One region of the Paenibacillus sp. AK002 genome, then DNA from elsewhere that is predicted to be linked to it. Evidence: predicted binding sites of a transcription regulator. Region 1 holds the regulator's gene; each other region holds the start of a gene.
What was found. Region 1 encodes LexA, which represses DNA repair genes until DNA is damaged. Its sites were predicted from a motif close to CGAACATATGTTCG; they were not measured.

Region 1 (4,888 bases):
TACGCAGATGCGATCAAAGCGGCTGACCAGATTCAAACCTTTAAATTGGTTGTTAAGACGATCGCTCGTCAGCATGGTCTGATCGCAACGTTTATGCCAAAACCGCTATTCGGCGTAAACGGCTCCGGCATGCACTGCAACCAATCGCTCTTCAAAGGCAGCGAGAACGCGTTCGTTGATGAGAGCGACGAGCTTGGCCTGAGCGTAACGGCTCGGAACTATATGGCGGGTATTCTTAAGCACGCACGCGCGTTTGCTGCGATCACGAACCCGACGGTGAACTCGTACAAGCGTCTCGTGCCTGGTTACGAAGCACCTTGCTACGTAGCATGGTCTGCAAGTAACCGCAGCCCGATGATTCGTATTCCAGCATCCCGCGGACTGAGCACGCGCATCGAAGTGCGTAACCCGGATCCGGCTGCGAATCCGTATCTGGCTCTGGCTGTCATGCTGAAAGCTGGCTTGGACGGCGTTAAGCGTGAGCTGTCGCTTCCGGCACCGATCGACCGCAACATCTACGTGATGACGGAAGAAGAGCGCATTGAGGAAGGCATCCCAAGCTTGCCGGCAAACCTGAAAGAAGCGCTTAACGAATTGATCCGCAGCGAAGTCATTTCCGATGCACTCGGTGACCATGCGCTGGCTCACTTCTACGAGCTGAAAGAGATCGAATGGGATATGTATAGAACGCAAGTTCACCAATGGGAACGCGATCAGTACATTACGATGTATTAATAGAGGAATCCCTTGCGCCGTAAGGCGTGAGGGGTTTTTATTTGTCTAAACCGTAAGTACGCTTTTAGCTTACGTGTTTGAACAACAATTCAGGTAATATAATTTTTAGCCGCTAAGGTCTTTAAGACGACACTCTATTGTTTTTATGTGATTGAATTCATCTATGAAGTCACTTACAATATAACTTGAATTCCAATATATAGGAGGTTCAGGTGATGAAAAAGAAATATATTCTATTACTCTCAGCGGCAACAATGTTAGGAGGAATGACAATAGGGGTAGGAGCTGCTCCTGCACTAGAAAAAATAAGTGCAAATTTAAATTGGGGAATTAAATATGAGGTTAATGGTGAAGATTGGGTTCCAAAAGATCAATCAGGAAAAAAACTTGCAACAATTACATACAACAACTCAAATTATATCCCTGTAAAAGCTATCTCCGAGGCACTTGGCTCTGTCGTTGAATATGATAGCAAGAATCAAAAAATTATTATCGGAGAAAAACCAGATACAACAATTATAACTAAAGAAGGAATCAAGATTAATAGTACTTCCTTTACCACAAGAGATAAGCAGTACACCGAACATAATGGAAAAGATTACGGTTCTGGTATCGTAATGAGAGAAATTAATAATTCTGAAAAAACGATCATTCTTGAACCAAAAGGAAAATATAAAGTACTAGATCTTTCGTTGTTACCGATTAATATCCGTAATGATATCTCAGTAACGATATATAATGGCAAGACAAAGATAAAAGAACTTATGCTGTCGCCTAAAGATATTGGACAGCATATCGTTATTGATATTAAAGATGCAAACCAAATTGAAGTAAATGTGAAATTTCAGAAAGATATAACAGGGGATGACACTATATTCCTGACAGGTACATATAAATAATTATTCTACAGAATCAGTTCAGTCACGCACTAATATTAGTCCATAAAGAATCTTCCCTTACCTACGGGAAGATTCTTTTTTGTTTTACGAAAAAAGGAACCTTTACCCGCTTCCATGACTCTAATTAGATGAGGTGAATCGGTTGGAGCTCGAATACTTGAAGCAGATGACGGCCATGGACAGCCAGACGCTGGATAAAATCATGAATGAATATGGAAATGATGTGTGGAATTATGCGTATTTTTTGACCAAACAGCATGCCTTGGCAGACGATATTGCACAAGAAGCCTTTATTAAGGCCTATTACGGCATACATACCTTTCGCGGTCAGGCGACGCTGAAAACGTGGCTGCTTACGATCACGCGACATACGGCGTTCCGGTACAAACAGGCTTTTTTCTTTCGGAAAGTCATCCTTAAAGACAAGCTTACCGCCAGTTCGTCAAGCCGGTCAGCGGAAGCGGAATATTTGGACGAGCAGTATACGGATGAAATATGGGCAATGATTATGACTTTGCCGAGCAAGCTTAGGGAAGTGTTGGTGCTGGACCTATACTATGAAATGCCGATGCATGAAATTGCGGAGCTGCTTCATATTGCGACAGGCACCGTAAAATCCAGATTGCATCGGGCCAGGAAACAAGTACAAAACTTAATGAAGGAGAAGAACGATGAGTGAGGATAAACCAGACTGGTACAACCGTGCTAAAAAAGCTCCTTTTTCAAATGAAAAGTTCACGTCCGTAATGAAAGAAAACGTGCATAGGTCCGTGATTTTCACATACAGCAAACCTAAACGTCGAAAATACTTACAAGTTGGATTAGCTGGCGGGTTTATGCTTCTGATTATTTTAATTGCCTTTCAATTGCCTTTTGGCAGTGAGGAACAAGAGAGAGGAGGGACTATGCCTCCTGGTAGGGAGGAGACAATCCGGGCACAAGGCGTAACGGATGAAGGAAGGTTAAACGTTATTGCAGTTGGACAGGAAAAAATAACGACATTGGGTGCGCCGAGCTGCTTCGGTATCGAAACGGATCGGTCGTTTACCGGAAACTACAGCGTGCAGTATAGTACTAACCAAGTTACAAATGAAGTCACTACGCTGGAGGGTCTTACATTTATTCAACCGACATCTGCTCCGGTTGATATGATTCGCCTGCCGTTTCAAGCTGCCGACGTATTTATACTCGCACCGCAATATAGGGACTGTCATGGCATACAAATCTATGCGTTCGCCGTAGAGCATGAAACGGGTAAAGCCGTCCAGCTCCGATTTCAGGATGAGTCCTTGGTATCCTACTTTTCATATTATAGACCAGGTACGGCTCCCGAGGTAAAGGAGAATAAGCTTGTTCTGCAGTCCACCGAGGGACCGGGAGGCGAAGGTTCGACGGATTATGTTTCTGAAAGAATGTATCAATTAGATCTTAGGCAAAATGCGTTAGTTCTAGTGTTGCGTAAGATCGGAACGTTCTAGTGCATGTCCTAAAAAAGAGGTTACCATCCAAATAAGGAAGGTAACCTCTTATTCATAAATCTATGAAATTAGTGTACGTCCCTGAAGAGACCGATCACTTTCCCGAGAATCGTTACATGGTTCAAGCGCAGCGGCTCATAGGTAGGATTCTCCGGCTGCAATCGTACATGATCCTTCTCCTTGTAGAAGGTCTTCACGGTTGCTTCATCTTCTTCTGTCATTGCTACGACAATGTCACCATTGTCCGCGGTTTGCTGCTGGCGAACGATGACGTAGTCACCGCTGTGAATACCGGCTTCAATCATACTGTCGCCGACTACAGACAACATGAACACCTTATCGTCGCCTACATAATGCTGCGGGAGCGGGAAATAATCTTCAATGTTCTCCATGGCCGTAATCGGAACGCCTGCTGTGACTTTACCAACGACAGGCACTCTGGCAATGGTGTGCGTAAACAGATTCGCGCTCTCGGATTCTTCTTGGCCAAGCAGCTCGATCGCTCTTGGTTTCGTAGGGTCACGGCGGATCAGGCCTTTCTTCTCCAAACGGTCCAGATGACCATGGACCGTAGAACTGGAAGCTAGTCCGACAGCCTCGCCGATTTCCCGGACAGAAGGCGGGTAACCCTTGCTACGAACTTCGTTGCGGATAAACTCTAAGATCGCCAGCTGGCGGCTGGATATTTTCGACATGCCGTATCAACCCCATTTAGTAACGTTTGGGAAAATTATAACATAGAACTACCGTTCGTACAAACATAAGTTCTAAAATAAAAATAGAACAAATGTTCTTTTGGGTATTGAATCAAACAAGTGTTCGTGTTAAGATGAATCCATAAGAGAACACTTGTTTGGGAGGTGATGATTCCATGTTGAAATACAGTACATACCGCAGCATTTATGAGAACGTTCCGGTGGTAACAGAACAATCATCGAAGACTTGGGGCATTTACTTGAAATCGAAGATAGCTTCGATCCCTTTGAATAAATTGCTGTTCACCCTGCTTATTGTAGCCATCTTTTGGACAGGTGCATATTCCGTTTTTGCCGGGGGGACAGAGAAGCCGACTGGAGAGAAGCAGGTGATCGTTCAATATGGCGATAGCTTGTGGCGAATTGCTTCCCTTCACAAACCTGCGGATATGGATACACGCGTATATCTGGATAGCATACGAAGAATGAACGGATTGAAGGGTCCGGACATACAGGCTGGAGAAGTGCTGTCATTGCCGGTTTGGTGATTTGGCGTTGCTTCTAACCAATAGGCATTCATGCTCCATATAATCACCACATACTGCTGGTTACTTCCTGTTTAATGACACATCATATTCTGCTTGTCAGATTGAATCATTTACGCGTAATCGCGCGTTTACAATAGATAACTATAGATTACCTCCCCATAGACGGTATTCGTTTATGCGCATCATATGTTCCTATTTGTTCTTAGAAGAGTTTGCAAGGGCGTAGTTGCCTTGACAAGCTCTTTTTCACATGTTTAAGTTATACATGATATCGAAATTGGAGGAGAAGTCATGGACATCGATACTTTGGTAGAACGCATCAATGTATTAGCAAGAAAGAAGAAGAATGAAGGGTTGACCGAGGAGGAGCTCAAAGAACGGGCCGACCTTCGGGAAATATACCTTAACAATATTCGCAGTAACTTTAGACAACAGCTGGAATCGATTGAATGGGTTGATGAAAACGAACAAAAAGGCGGCCCGCGATTAAAGCACTAGTCGATTAACCGTTCAACGATTATATTCAGCGGATC
Region 2 (4,888 bases), 690 kb from region 1:
CAGCACGTCCAGATAGGTCAGCATCTGCAGGGATAGGCCGTAATAGACCTCATGCAGCCGCAGATCCTTCTGGCTCGATTTATAATCGATGACCCGAAGCATGATGCCATGCTCGCCTCGGGCCATGTCGACCCGGTCTATGCGCCCGACAATCTCCATCTTGGTCCCGTTCGGCAATTCAAACGCCAGGGGTGGCAGCGGCTTTCCGGGACCGAAATCAAGCTCAAGGCCGATCGGCTCGAATTTGCCGCGCCTCGCCTGCTCTCCCAATATGACCGACGCTCTGCCCACGATGTTTTTAAGCTTGCGCGAAATATAGCCGTACCGCTTGGAGCTGAGCAGGATTTCACCCTGCAGCATGGGTGCGAGCCGATCCACGGTCGCTTCCGCTTCGCGAAGGCATTCCTCGGCGGTCAGGTCTCCCCAGCTTCGATGCTGCGATTGGAACTTGACGGCCATGCTGCTCAAGGCAGCATGGAACAGCTGTCCGATGTCGGGAGCCTGAAGCCTGTACAGCTGCCGCTCTTTCAGCTTCAAGCCATGGGAGGCAAAATGGGAGAACGGGCAGGCAACAAAGCGCTCCATCCGGGATACGCTTGTCTGCAGCTTCGTTCCGTACAACTGTCTGCTGGTTTCCAGCTTGAGAGGCCGGGCTTCATTCCGGTAAGACAAGGAGGAGAGCATGGTCGTAAGGCGGGGCCGCAAACCCGGCTGCTCCGCATACCAGTTGTAAACATGCCACCACAAATCCGGGATCTCCTCCCCATTCCTCCAGTCGCGAAGCCGGCCCGCTAAATAAGCAAGCGTCTTGCCCGGACGGACCGCATAACCCCCCTGCTCAAGGGCCGATTGCCCGGCATGCGGTCTTGGAAACAAAGGCTCCTCTTCCAGCTGGAACATCAGCTTCAGATGCCGCACCACCTCGGATGGCAGTAACGGCTTGCCTTCATCATCCGCTGCAGGGTAGCTGACCCACAGCTGTTTGCTGGCCGAAGTCAGCGCATTGTAGATCAGAAACCGTTCATCCAGCAGTCTTCGGGATATGCTCGGGGCAAGCTCCAGCCCGCGGTCTTCAAGACGAACTCGTTCCGGCTCGGTCAGGATGCCGTCATCCTGGAACTGGGCCGGGAGCACGCCGTCGTTAATGCCGAGAAGAAAAGCATATTTCACCCCGCCCGTCCGCGTCCGGTCCATGCTGCCGATGAGCACCTGGTCCAGAGACGGAGGCACAAGAGCCATTTTCATTTCCGTAAGTCCCGTACCCAGCACGCCGGTAAACAATTCGGTGCTTAGCTTCTCCGCGCCCATCATCTCGACGATTTGGTCGAGCAGGCCGAGCACGGCTCCCCATACCTGGCGATGTTCCCGGGCTTCCTCAGGGCGCCCGGCATCCAGTGCAGCCCGGCTTAACAGCTCCAGCTTCTCGGGCACAGCGCACTCCTCCAGCAGCCGATAGACCGCGGTGCTCTGATCCATCGCGCTCGCAGCCTTTTTCATCCGCTTCTCGAACGCATGCAGCGGTTCCGTTATCACCTTCCTGGCGTACTCGATCGCGGCCATGCCGTCCTGATTGCGGATCTCGCTTTCCCCCTCTTCTAAAGAGAGGCTCGGAATTCCCTTCCAGGGACGGCCATCCGTCCAGCGCGTGCCCTGGATCCCGGAGGCCAGCACATGGTTTTCCAGACGATCCATGTCCTCACGGGTAAGCGAACCGTCCAGCGGCAGCAGCAGATCCGTCTTCACGCAGCGGAATACGTCCTCATAACGCCACCGGCGACCGATGACATCAAGCGCAGAGCGAATGAACTCGACCAGCGGATGGTGAAGCTCGCTCCGCTTCTGATCGAGAAAATAAGGAACGCCGTATTCCCTGAACAAAGGACCCATCAGATGCTCATAGTCCCCCATATTCCGGACGAAAACAGCCATTTCGCGGTATCTTGCCCCTTCCTCCTGTGCCAGCCGCAGCATTTCGCGCAGAGCTCCTTCGATTTCGGCCCGGCGATGGCTGGCAGCGTGTAAAAGCAGACCTTTCCTCCCGCGGTTTGGACTGCTCGCTGTGTCTGGGCCTTCATCCGGTTCCGCCCAGCGTCTCTTCCGATCATAACCGCGCTCGAGATGGGCAAGCATGGAAGATTCCTGAAACCGCGGCAGAACATCGGGATGAAGAATGCGGTGCTCCGCCTCCAGCCCGATCTCATCGATAATCCCTTTGAGCTTTATGTACGTCACCGCAGTAGGATGAAAGAGATCCAGCTCATGCGGAACCGTCCCGTTCTTGTAAGGCTTATCCAGCGTCAGCGCGATCGTCACACGCTTGGCGTGTGCGATGATCTCCCGCAGCACCCGGTACTCCTGCGGCGTAAAGCCGTGGAAGCCGTCGATCCAGATGTCGGCACGCTTGATATATTCCGATTCGGTCACACCCTCAGCCAATGAGACCAGCGTGTCTTCCTCATCCATGTAAAACCGTGAAATTTCAAGCTCGAAATCGCGAAAGACCGTCACGATGTCCTCCAGCTTCCGCCGCAGCATCGGTGAATTCCCGGAGCCGGATACCATCTGTCCCAGCTGCTCCTCCACGCATGAGGCGTCAATGCAATAGCGCTTCATTTCCGTGTACAGCTCGCTCAGCTTGCCGACAAAGCCATGCTGCTCTCCCGAGGCGCCGAACATGTGGAGCTCTTCCTTGCGCCTCCGCAGAATTTTATACAGGAGCATACGCTTTCCTTCCTCGCTGATCGCCACTTTCGCGGCTCCGCCGGTTTCCTGCATGACCCGGTAAGCCAAACGGCGGAAGCTAAGCACCTGCGCGCGCATCATTCCGCGAATGCCTCCCGCATTGACGAGCGCGTGCTCTGCTTCATAGGACCCTTGCTCCGGAACGATCAGGATCATCGGATCCCCCTTGGGATTATGCTCCAACCGTTCGATCATCTCTTGGCGGATCGACGTGCTCTTGCCGCTGCCCGACCTGCCGATAACAAATTGAACGCCCATGCTATGCCTCCTTTACATCTTGCCGAAAGAGACTCATTCACCTTCAAAACCAGCTGCTTATCAGGTGAAATCATGCCCTTTGAATCTAGTAGTTCAAGATCAAAAATGTATGTCAAATCTTGCGTGATGGTTCGACCCTATCAAAAAAGATGCTGATTACTAGTATAACATAAGTCCTGATTGGTGGAACATACGTTTGGATTTCATTCCCATTCCCAACGATTTCGGACATATAAAAAAGGACCCTGCCATCGTGGTTATCCACCATTGCAAGATCCTTTACATGAACCGCCAAACTGGGGTGTCTACAGTTTTGATTTGCTGCGCACTTCAAAGACGGCGAATTTCAAATAATGTCCCTCGTCGACCCCGAGAATTTGCGGATGGTCCTTGCCGGCCGCACGCCATTCCACCAATCTCAGAATTTTGCCGGCATCCTTCGCCGCATCCTGGATCGTCTCCAGGAACAAATCCGGCCGCATATGGTACGAGCAGCTTGCCGTAACCAGATATCCACCCTCGTTGACCAGCTTCATGCCGTGGAGGTTGATGTCCTTGTACCCGCGGCAAGCCCCCTTGACGGCCGACCTGGTTTTGGCAAACGCCGGCGGGTCCAGAATGACCACGTCCCAGGATCGCCCCCCGCCCGCGGTCAACGGTTTCGAGGTATCCACTTTCTGGTCCCCTTGGGCACGCAGCTCGCGCTCTTCCAAACCCTTTACCTGGCTGCGCAAATATTGGAAGGCGTCATCCACCACAAATTCCACGCGATCCTGGAATCCGTTCAATTCCACGTTCTCTTTGGCGCTTTCGATGGCATGCTCCGATATGTCGAGACAGGTGACTTTCTTGGCGCCGTATTTGCATGCATGCAGCGTGAAGCTGCCCGTATGCGAAAAGCATTCCAGCACCGTTGCGCCGTCCCAATACGGGAACGTAACTTCTTTTCCGCTTTTGTTCACCGGCAGGGTCTTCGTCTCGCCATCCCGCTCCACGGGCTGAAGCGTAATCCCGCTGCGGCTTCCCCAACCGGTCATTAACGGTTTGATGGATGCCCGGTTCTCCCGCTGATCAAAGAAATATCCGGTCTTCTGACCTTCTTCGATATCCACTTTGATCTTCAAGCCGTTCTCCGTCACGATGACGTGGCGGGGACACTCCCCGTAAAGAGTTCCCTTGCGCTGTTCCAGCCCTTCCAGTTCCCGGATGGAAACGTCGCTGCGCTCGTAAATTCCTTTCGGCTGTACCACTTCGACAAGCGCCTCCACGATGTCCGCACGGCATCGATCCATGCCCAGCGTCAGTAGCTGCACGACCAGCACGTCGGCAAAACGGTCCACGATCAGCCCCGGCAGAAAATCAGCCTCGCCGTATACCAGCCGGTAAGCATTCTCGTCTCCGATAAACCGCTCCCGGTGTTTCAGGCATTCCTGGAATCTGGCTGCGAAAAAAGCCTTGTCCATCGCCTCGACCGGCTCATACGAAACGGTGCGCACGGTGATTTGTGATAACGGATTGTAATACCCGGAGGCAAGAAAACGGCCTTGGTGGTTGAACACCGATACGATATCGCCCGGCTCGGGCTCGCCCTCGACAGAAGCAATCTCGCTTTTATACACCCAAGGGTGCCCCTGCTCCAGTCTCTTTTTTCGACTGCGCTCCAAAATAACCGATGGCACTGTATTTCACTCCTTAAAGTTATCCCCTGGTTTATTGCAATAGGCATGCATGTCCGCCAAGGGTCATATACGTAATTAAGAAAAACGTCGACCGACGTGCTTTCACAGTTACCCGACCGCGTGAAGAGATCGTTTTCTTGCGATGATCGATGACTTTCGGCTTTGCTGGAAACTCCGCTCCCACCTTATTTTACAAAAAGGAGAACATC
Region 3 (4,888 bases), 1.8 Mb from region 1:
TTGGAAGGAAAAAGGATTCTAATTTATGATAAAAAGATTCATATTTATTTTAGTATTTATAAAAAGATATTGTCAAGGGAAAGCAATGGGTAAACGTCAGTTTCATCCAGTGAAACCATTTCTTTAGCGAAAAAATGCGCACCTGCTTGCGCTTTATTCAATATCATACGGCTCTTCGTCCCATTCGCCTTTCTCCTGCTCCTCTTCAATCAGAAGTTTGAGTGCCTGACGCACAGGCTCTCCCCCGAACCCCCTACGCATTAAATATGCTCCGGTTTTACGTTTGCGATCCAGCAGCTCCCCCTGGGTTTGCTGCCATTTTTTTCGTCCCACGGCCAAGCAGCTCTCCAATTCCGATTCTGCGCTGATCTCGCCCAAAGCCTCCGAAATCAGCTCGGTGCCGATCCCCTTCTGCCTCAGCTCCTGCTTAACCCACAGCCGTCCCTTCTTATGGCTGGTCATGCGCTGCTCTGCCCACATCTTAGCGTACAGCGCGTCATCCAACAGCTTGTCCTTCTCGAGGCGTTCCAGCGTCGTCTCCACGCTGCCGGGCTCGAACCCCTTTTGCTGCAGACGCTGCGTGATCTCCTGAGTCGTCCTAGGTTTCCGAGCCAAATGATTCAGCGCTTCCACGTAAGCCCGCTGCCGCTCATCTGCCACGACAATCTCCAGCAGCTCTTCCTTGCGAAAAACATTTCCCTTTAACATGCGATATTTAAGCATCACGTCTTCATGAACGGTCATAAGGTACGGACCGAACGCGATTTGATACCGGTGTTTGGGCTTTTTCAGCATTTCGACAGAAGTTATGACCAGATCCTCGTCTTCCGGAAAATGTCCAATTCCCGAGGAATCCGCCTGCCCCGACATTTCTTTATTCTCTATATCCATACGACGCTCCCTTCACTGCTGCACGCTTCTCGACACATCGTCAAGACCAATGATTCGGCAGAAATAAATGCAAAGAAGACCGTCTGGCGTTACCCACACCGGACGGTCCCAAACACTGTCATCGTTAACCAGCGATTTATTACTCTACCTTAAACAACTCTTGCTCTTCCAATTGCTCTTGTTCCTTCTCCTTGTCGGAAGGCTCAGGAACAGCCGTCGTCAGATTACTCGCTTCACGGATCTTGTTCTCGATCACGCTTGCGATCTCCGGATTCTCCTTCAAGAACTGCTTCGCATTCTCGCGGCCTTGACCAAGACGGTCACCGGCATAAGAATACCATGCTCCGCTCTTATCCACGATATCCAGCTCCGTACCGATATCGATCAGGCTTCCCTCTCTAGAGATGCCTTCGCCGTACATAATATCAAGCTCGGCCTGTTTGAAAGGTGGAGCTACCTTGTTCTTAACAACCTTAATCCGTGTGCGGTTACCCACCACATCGTTGCCCATTTTGATGCTCTCAATTCGACGCACGTCCAAACGAACCGTGGAATAGAACTTCAGAGCACGTCCGCCTGGGGTTGTTTCAGGGTTACCGAACATAACGCCAACCTTCTCGCGAAGCTGGTTGATAAAGATGGCAATCGTTTTCGACTTATTGATGGCACCCGACAATTTACGAAGAGCCTGGGACATCAGACGGGCTTGCAGACCTACGTGGGAATCACCCATGTCGCCTTCGATCTCGGCTTTCGGTACAAGCGCGGCAACCGAGTCAATAACGATGACATCGACGGCTCCACTCCGTACCAGAGCTTCCGCAATTTCCAGCGCCTGCTCGCCCGTATCCGGTTGGGAGAGCAGCAATTCATCAATATTAACGCCCAGTTTGTTTGCATACGATGGATCCAGAGCATGCTCGGCATCGATAAATGCAGCTTGTCCGCCAGCCTTCTGAACCTCTGCGATGGCATGCAGGGCTACTGTTGTTTTACCGGAGGATTCCGGGCCGTACACTTCGATAATCCGGCCTCTAGGCAAGCCGCCGGTTCCTAAAGCTATATCCAATGCCAACGATCCGCTTGGCACAATCTCAACTTGCATATGGGTGGATTCACCCAGTTTCATGATGGAACCTTTTCCGAACTGTTTCTCTATCTGACGAAGCGCCATTTCCAGCGCAGCACGACGATCTGACAATTGTTCCACAACCCTTCACTGTTGATAGTCTTATCATACCTTGTTTTGACACGTTTGCCAAGCTTTTTTTCGAACATACATTCGTTTTTTTTATTCAACTCCCCTTCCCGTTCATGCTCCGAACCCTATGTATAAAGAACAAGAACCGTGGCAACATCAATCGATATGCCACGGTTCTTCCGTATTTCCCATTATACTTGCAACGGTTCCTAAATTCAAGAACGGCTATTTAGCAAGGTGTAAATTTTTTACTTTTCCAAATGCTCGGTCCCTTTTTCTCCACGAAGCCTAAGCCTGCTCAGACGCTACGAGACGCTGCCAAAGCCGGTATAGCAGCGCTTTGGTTGCGCGGAGCCGGATCGTTTCGCGGTTGCCTTGGAGGTTCAGCTCATGCACTTCCGTTTCTTTGCCCCTTTGGGACAATCCGATGTAGACCAGCCCTATAGGCTTGCGTTCCGCGTAACCCGGACCTGCCACGCCTGTCACCGATAAACCGAAGTCGCTGTCGGTTACCATCCGGACATGATCCGCAAGCGCTTCTGCAACCTCCGCACTGACGGCCCCCGGCGCATCGTCGCCCTCCAGCAGCGCATGAGGGATATGCACAAGCTTCTCCTTGATCTGGTTAGTGTAACAGATGATCCCCCCAAGAAACATCGATGCGCTTCCGGGAATGGAGGTCAGGGTCTCCGCTACAAGTCCTCCCGTGCAGCTCTCCGCCGCGCTCAGGGTCCAGCTTCGATCTGCCATCATGTCCACGATGACCTTTTCGATAGGCACATCCTCGTTGGCATACATAAATTCAGGCCCTCTCTCCTGGATCCTGGCCTCCAGTTCATTCAGTCGGACCATCGCGTCAGACTCGCTGGAGGCCTTCGTGGAGATGCGGACGGTGACCTCCCCATCCTTGGCATACAGAGCAATCGTCGGATCGGTCTGGGCCGTAATCAGGTCCTCCAGGCGCTGATCCAGCGCGGACTCCCCAATGCCCGCGAATTTAAGCATCTTCGAATAGATGGGAAGCTCATCCGTGAGCACATGCTGCAGAAGCCAAGGCTTGGCCTCCTGCTCAAACATCGGCATCAATTCTTTGGGCGGCCCCGGCAAAACGATATAATGAGTGCCTTCATAGGATACCGCGTTCCCGACGGCGAGGCCTGTCTCGTTCGGAAGCGGGGTTCCTCCCTCGATGGCGAGAGCCTGGCGCCGATTGTTCTCGGTCATGACGGATCCCCGCTCATGAAAGAAGCGTTCAATCCGGTCCATGGCCATCCGGTCGATATGCAAGGAACGATTTAGAAAGGAAGCCAGCGCATCCTTCGTCAGATCGTCCTGCGTGGGACCGAGACCGCCGGACAGGAGTACAATATCGGCTCTGCTGCTGGACAGGCGCAAGGCCTCCTTGAGCCTGTCCAGGTTGTCCCCGACAACGGTTTGATAGTACACGTCGATCCCCATTGAAGCAAGCTGTCTGGACAAATACTGTGCATTGGTATTCACGATCTGTCCGAGGAGAAGTTCTGTTCCAACTGCAATGATTTCTGCTTTCATGATTCATCGATCCTCCCGTATCTTCTATCTCTTCGTTAGTAGCTGCCTTCGTTATTCCTTGCCCGGCGGAAGAAAAAAGCAATAGGATGGCTCCTATTGCCGTTATGCCCCGGTACCTTTGAGAAGGTGCCTGTTCTGGACAAAATATTCGATTCCCGAATAGATCGTAATCAGCGCGGCAGCCCAGATCGCAATGACATCAAACGGAATCCCCAAAAATACAAACGGGAAATTGTTGATCAGAAGCGCGACAATCGCCACGATCTGAATCACCGTCTTGATTTTTCCGGATTGACCTGCTGCGACTACCGAACCTTCCAGAAGCGCAATTTGTCTCAAGCCAGTCACCGCAAATTCCCTGCTGATGATGACAACAGCAATCCAGGATTCGCATTTTCCCATCTCTACAAGCGATATGAGTATGGCCGCAACCAGCAGTTTGTCCGCCAGCGGATCCAGAAGTTTACCCAGATTCGTCACCATATTGTTTTTCCGGGCCAGATACCCGTCAATCCCGTCCGTGCTTGCAGCAAGTATGAATATCAGTGCCGCAATCAATTGGTTATAGGGCAGGACAAAATCATTCCACACAATGGGATCCGGGTAAAAATCAAAATCCACCAGCAGGAAAATCATCATGACAGGGATCAAGCAAATGCGGGCCAACGTGATACGATTGGGTAAATTCATGGGGCAACCTCCCTTGCAACGGGTTGTCTTGTTAACTCGGCAGACCCTGCAGCGGTTATCCTTCTGCATTTCATCAGGGTCGCTCTTCCCAAGAGCCTAAAGGGTTTGAAGCGTGCATCGCTGTCTGTCATTTTCATCCCCCAGTAATCTATGTATACGTTAATCCTTATATATCGTTTTTTAGTATAATATTTCCGTTGACGCCCTGTCAAAAGAAACAAACCAGCCGAGCCTACCCGAAATTGGAGCCTCATTGCTTGGAGGAAGAGGAGCGTTTATTTAAAATTGGTGAATTGCAGATCCAAGGAAAGGTCCGCTTTGCGAAGCAGCTGCATGATCTGCTGAAGATCATCCTTGCTTTTTCCGGTTACCCGAATCTGGTCTCCTTGAATCTGGCTCTTGACCTTCAGCTTGGAATCACGGATCAAAATATTGATCTTTTTGGAATTTTCCTGGTCAATTCCTTGCTTCAAGGTCAGACGCTGACGGACGGTACCCATGGAAGCCGGCTCGATCTTACCGTACTCCACATTTTTAAGCGACAAGCCCCGCTTC
Region 4 (4,888 bases), 520 kb from region 1:
CGTCTGCAGAAGAAGTAAAAGAAAGTCCTAAGGCTGTTGTTAAGGAGACTATTCTGTCACCGGTCGAAAAGAATGAGAGTTTGAAGGTGACCATTCAACAACTTTCTGATGGAACACAGAGAAGGATTTTTAGTGGCTCAGGTAATGCTGCTGATAACCCAGTTCGATTAGACATTAAAGTGAACTCCGAGAATAATACATATAACGTTATTAGAACTGACCTGTCTAATGACCCCAGATACCAAAAAACGATTGAGCCTTTCGCTCCTTTGTGGAACAAGCAAATTAAGTTGTTAACAAAAGATCCCGCGAATTGGGATATTGTCTATACAAAAGCTCTGCTATACTGGTATTCACAGAATGGGTATCCTGCGTATAGTACTGGCGGATCTGCAACTTGGGCTGTTAAAAATTCTCCACTCGAAACTAATTGGTACGTTGATCTTGAACAATCATGGAGAAATGATAGGCAAGATGGCACTGCAGTAGGACAAGCAGCGTATGGTAGTTTTCATAATTATGATTTTGGTGACCATAATAAAGGAACATGGGTTACTCACAATGTCTACGTTTGGGGAGAAAACAATGCTGCTTTTGACTATGATGCGATTCAGGACATAACTGGCGAAGGCGAACTATTGTTGTGGAGTACAATCGAAATATATTAAGTGAAATTGACCGACTACCTACTATGGGTAGTCGGTTTCTTAAAGTTCATTAAGATGAAGCTAACAGATAACAACACGATTATAATCCACGTATATCTATATACTCCATTTCCCCCAGAGAAATAAAGAACTACAGGTAATAACCAAACTATAGAAATTAGCATGAGTCCTCTTCTACGTACTATGGCTGAAAAAACTGCCAAACAACCAGGGATAAACAACATAAAGAGTAAGATCGTAATAGTACCCCAATTCAACATTTCGGTAGGACTGAAAAAACAAACGATAATATAAATCACAACGCTACACAATCCACCGAAAACTCCTAGCAACTTATCAATAAACATTAACTTCCTCCTCTCTTGAGGTAAAAGAGCTTTCTTCCATTCTAATTGATATGTTTTTACAGGTCAGTATAAATTTATAATATTTAATTTTCACTATTGTACACTATACCTTTGCTTCGGCAAAGAATTACGTGCGCTGTATTTCTCATCCATACTTAGTTCGTGTGATTTTATCGAATTATGATTATTAGGTTTCCTCTTGTTGTATGACTGAATCAACACTCCAGTCGCAATTTTCTCCTATACGAAACATCGCATGAAAAACTCCGTAAGCCGCCGGGATCAAGCAAATTATACTACCTAACGAAGTATCTTGCTTGTTCTGATCGTTTCTCTTCAGGTTTTTGGATTGAGCAGTCTTATCGACAAACCGATACTCCAATGCGGTCAGGTTAAGCGCTCCTGCTTTGCGCGATACTCTCCGTCTGGATTGAACTTTCCGCCAAACATAACACGTATTCATTGTTACGCGGACGGTGATAAGGTATAACCCATTTCATTACATTAATTTTACATTGATAAAAGAACGGGTGTTCGCATATAATACAAACAAATGTTCCTGTTTTATCGAAGGAGGGGTATGGATTGAAGTCACGGCAGCGTGTTGTTATGTTGGTGGACTGCCAATCTTTTTATGCCAGTGTGGAAAAAGCCGAGCATCCGGAATATAAAAACCGTCCTTTGGTGGTTGCTGGTGATCCAGAAAGGCGCTCAGGCGTTGTTCTGGCTGCATGCCCTATAGCCAAATCCAAAGGGGTTAAGACGGAGGATAGACTGGGTGAAGCTTATGCAAAGTGCCCTGAGCTTGTAGTGATACGACCACGCATGCAGAGGTATATTGATGTGGCGATGCTCATCACGGACATTTACAAGCAGTATACCGACCTTGTAGAAACGTTCAGTATTGATGAGCAGTTTTTGGACGTAACTGGGTCTATGCATCTCCATGCTGACACTCCTGAGGAATTGGCTCATCTGATCCAAACACATGTCAAGGCGGCGACAGGGGTATATATTCGCTTCGGGATTGCTGAGAACAAGATACTTGCGAAGACTGCTTGTGACAATTACGCCAAGAAAAATCCATCCGGTATATACACTCTCACAAAAGAGATGTTGCCTGAAACATTATGGAAGCTTCCGGTGAGCGAAATGTACATGGTGGGACGCCGGATGACTCGTCACTTCACCGTGATGGGATTGCCTACGATCGGAAGTATAGCTCAGACGCCTCTTGGAAAGCTCAAGCAGATGATGCGGCGCAAGTTTGGAAAAAACTCAGACATCCAGGCCGAGTTATACTGGAGGATCGCAAACGGCATCGATGACAGCCCTGTACTGCCGGGGACGCACCAGGTCGCTCCTAAATCCGTCGGCCACATGATGACCTTGCCGCGGGATTACGGCACCATCGAAGAGATTAAGGTCGTGCTGCTAGAACTAACAGAGTTGGTTTGTCAGCGTTGCAGGTCACTTGGTTTCATGGGTCAAGTTGTATCGGTCGGGTGTATGGGAGCAGACTTTGATCGCCCCACCGGCTTCTCCAGGCAAATGAAGATGGAGGACCCATCTAACATCACTATGCAAGTTTACCGCTGGGCCTCCAAGCTGCTGGAAGAGCATTGGGATGGCTTGCCGATCCGGCGGGTTGGCATTAGCTTGACGCAGCTCACTCCCGATAACGAATACCAGATGTCTCTGTTTGATACTGGCCGTGAGAAACAAATGGCATTAGAACGGACAACTGATGCTCTAAAAAACAAATATGGAAATTCAATTTTGATTCGGGCGGTCTCAATGACGGCAGCGGGTCAGGCACTCGATCGATCGGCTAAGATAGGAGGTCATTATAAATGACAACAACACGAAAAAAACTGGAGGGTAACGGCCTTTGGGAGTCAAGTCGTATGATGCTGCCTGAACATAAGGAGACAATAATTCGTCGGCAGCTCGAAGAGGGGAGAAAAGACCGTCCAACGCTTGATCCGCAGGAAATGGAATTGATTGAACAAGCGTTGGCCGAGTCTTTTCATGAACACCGTGTAGTTACAGTAAGACTGTTTGATGAGTATGAAGATACAGAGTTAACGGGTATTGTCGTGCTGATCCACACGTTCAGACGGGAGATCAAATTGTCTATGGCTGAAGGTGACTGGCAATGGATTAAGATCGATGAAATAATATCAGTTGGATGATGTTTTACAATAGCAAATGAAAAACAGTGTATAAGTCTACATAAAAACAGCTCAATTATGAGCTGTTTTTATTATGGACATTATTCACGAATTTGTTTTGCGATATCCATCAATTCTTCAAGCGAGGCCGTATTAGCTGAAATAGTAAAGAGGTGATCATCAGAGATCAAATGTACAACTTTTCTCACTTCCCCATCAACATACAATGCTTTAAGACCATTAACCTCTGTTAATTCAGAAGTCTCAGGGTAATAATCTGTCTTCAGGCTCTCAATAGCATCTGACACTCCCATATTTGCATCGACTTGATTTATACGAATCTCATCACCATCTGTGGTTGTTAATAAGGATCTAAGGTGAAGTCCATACTCCCTTTGCAACGCTTGAATATTTTGTTTAGTTAGTCCCAAGGAACTGAGTAATGCAGCAGCATTATCTTTTAAAAGCGGAATATGTATATCTGCCTCCGGTACATCAGCTAAATCGATATTTTCAGGATCCTGAACGCCAGGGCCCACTGTTGTTTCTGGCTTTATTTCAAACGTTTCTTGGTCTGGCGATGAAGTTTCAAGCACATGACTTTCCTCATTTTGCTGTGGTTCTAAAGACGACGCAACAACCGGAATAACGGTTTGTTCAGCACCAGCAGCGTAAGAATAGTATGCAAACCCTCCGCCACCAAGAACAAGCGCACAAGCTAAGGCCGTAACAGCAACTTGTTTTTTCATTTTTTGATCATCCTTTTGTTCTGTATTTTTACTCTCATATATAAAACCCCACAGAAACAAAAAGGTTGGAAATTAAAATAGCATTACTGGATTTCAATTCTTTGGAGGGTTGTAAAGAACTGTGATTTTGTATATGCTTTTTGTGAGAAAAGTAAGTCTTTCGAAAGTCACAAATTGCTAACGCAATTGCTAACAAAAACTTAAAAACACAGGAAAACATGTGCAGATCTAAACCTATATATAATGAAGAAATTAAACAGGCTATACCCCACAAAAACGTTTCCCTTAGCTCAGTTGGTTAGAGCGGTCGGCTCATAACCGACTGGTCGGGGGTTCGAGTCCCTCAGGGCCCACTTTATGAAAACCCTTGCGATGCAAGGGTTTTTTGCTGTTTACAGGACTGTTTAGACCGAACGATATGAGATTTTATGATAAGGTCGGATTGCTGCTGAAGGCATCTAAGCTTATCGGTTTATTTTTAGAAAAATTGCCCATACATAAGATATACGGTAGAAAGGAGGGTATGGGCCTTCATGCTAGAGCACATGGTTATTTTACTTCGTAGTATATCAGCATTCGTCATTTTGTTGATTATTACGCGGTTTTTGGGCAAACAAACGTTGTCTAACATGAATTTTCATGAATTTGTTACGGCCGTGATATTAGGGCAATTGCTGCGAACTTTGCTTTCAATGAAAAAATGGAAGTCATACACCTGCTAATCTCGCTTGCCGTATTTACATTTACATCATATTTTTTATCAAAGATCGTGGTGAAGAATCGTAAATTCCGCATGTGGGCTGAAGGGACGCCGAGCGTAGTTATAGAAGGTGGCAAGATCCTGGAAGAGAATCTAAGGAAAAATAAGTTAACTTTAGATACGATCAATCAGATGTTGCGGCAAAAGGATATATTTGACATCTCGGAAGTGGAGTACGGCGTATTAGAGA

Region 2: a site for LexA is predicted at 3,186-3,199, ahead of addB (helicase-exonuclease AddAB subunit AddB). Genes of this name have one in related genera too.
Region 3: a site for LexA is predicted at 2,163-2,176, ahead of recA (recombinase RecA). Genes of this name have one in related genera too.
Region 4: a site for LexA is predicted at 1,562-1,575, ahead of M1D70_RS09555 (DNA polymerase IV). Genes of this name have one in related genera too.

The regions. Positions count from the first base shown of each region.
Region 1 is NZ_CP096377.1:2,714,763-2,719,650, forward strand. It holds gene glnA (type I glutamate--ammonia ligase) at 1-735, shown strand, start outside; gene M1D70_RS12110 (stalk domain-containing protein) at 951-1,634, shown strand; gene M1D70_RS12115 (sigma-70 family RNA polymerase sigma factor) at 1,801-2,313, shown strand; gene M1D70_RS12120 (hypothetical protein) at 2,306-3,112, shown strand; gene lexA (transcriptional repressor LexA) at 3,181-3,807, opposite strand; gene M1D70_RS12130 (LysM peptidoglycan-binding domain-containing protein) at 3,984-4,355, shown strand; gene M1D70_RS12135 (DUF896 domain-containing protein) at 4,647-4,853, shown strand.
Region 2 is NZ_CP096377.1:2,021,384-2,026,271, reverse strand. It holds gene addB (helicase-exonuclease AddAB subunit AddB) at 1-3,000, opposite strand, end outside; gene M1D70_RS08665 (class I SAM-dependent rRNA methyltransferase) at 3,306-4,679, opposite strand.
Region 3 is NZ_CP096377.1:4,520,092-4,524,979, forward strand. It holds gene M1D70_RS19995 (regulatory protein RecX) at 154-891, opposite strand; gene recA (recombinase RecA) at 1,031-2,092, opposite strand; gene M1D70_RS20005 (competence/damage-inducible protein A) at 2,381-3,643, opposite strand; gene pgsA (CDP-diacylglycerol--glycerol-3-phosphate 3-phosphatidyltransferase) at 3,746-4,333, opposite strand; gene M1D70_RS20015 (YajQ family cyclic di-GMP-binding protein) at 4,609-4,888, opposite strand, start outside.
Region 4 is NZ_CP096377.1:2,191,886-2,196,773, forward strand. It holds gene M1D70_RS09550 (hypothetical protein) at 1-668, shown strand, start outside; gene M1D70_RS09555 (DNA polymerase IV) at 1,601-2,872, shown strand; gene M1D70_RS09560 (YolD-like family protein) at 2,869-3,210, shown strand; gene M1D70_RS09565 (DUF4367 domain-containing protein) at 3,291-3,938, opposite strand; tRNA gene M1D70_RS09570 (tRNA-Ile) at 4,221-4,291, shown strand; partial or broken gene M1D70_RS09575 (DUF421 domain-containing protein) at 4,472-4,888, shown strand, end outside.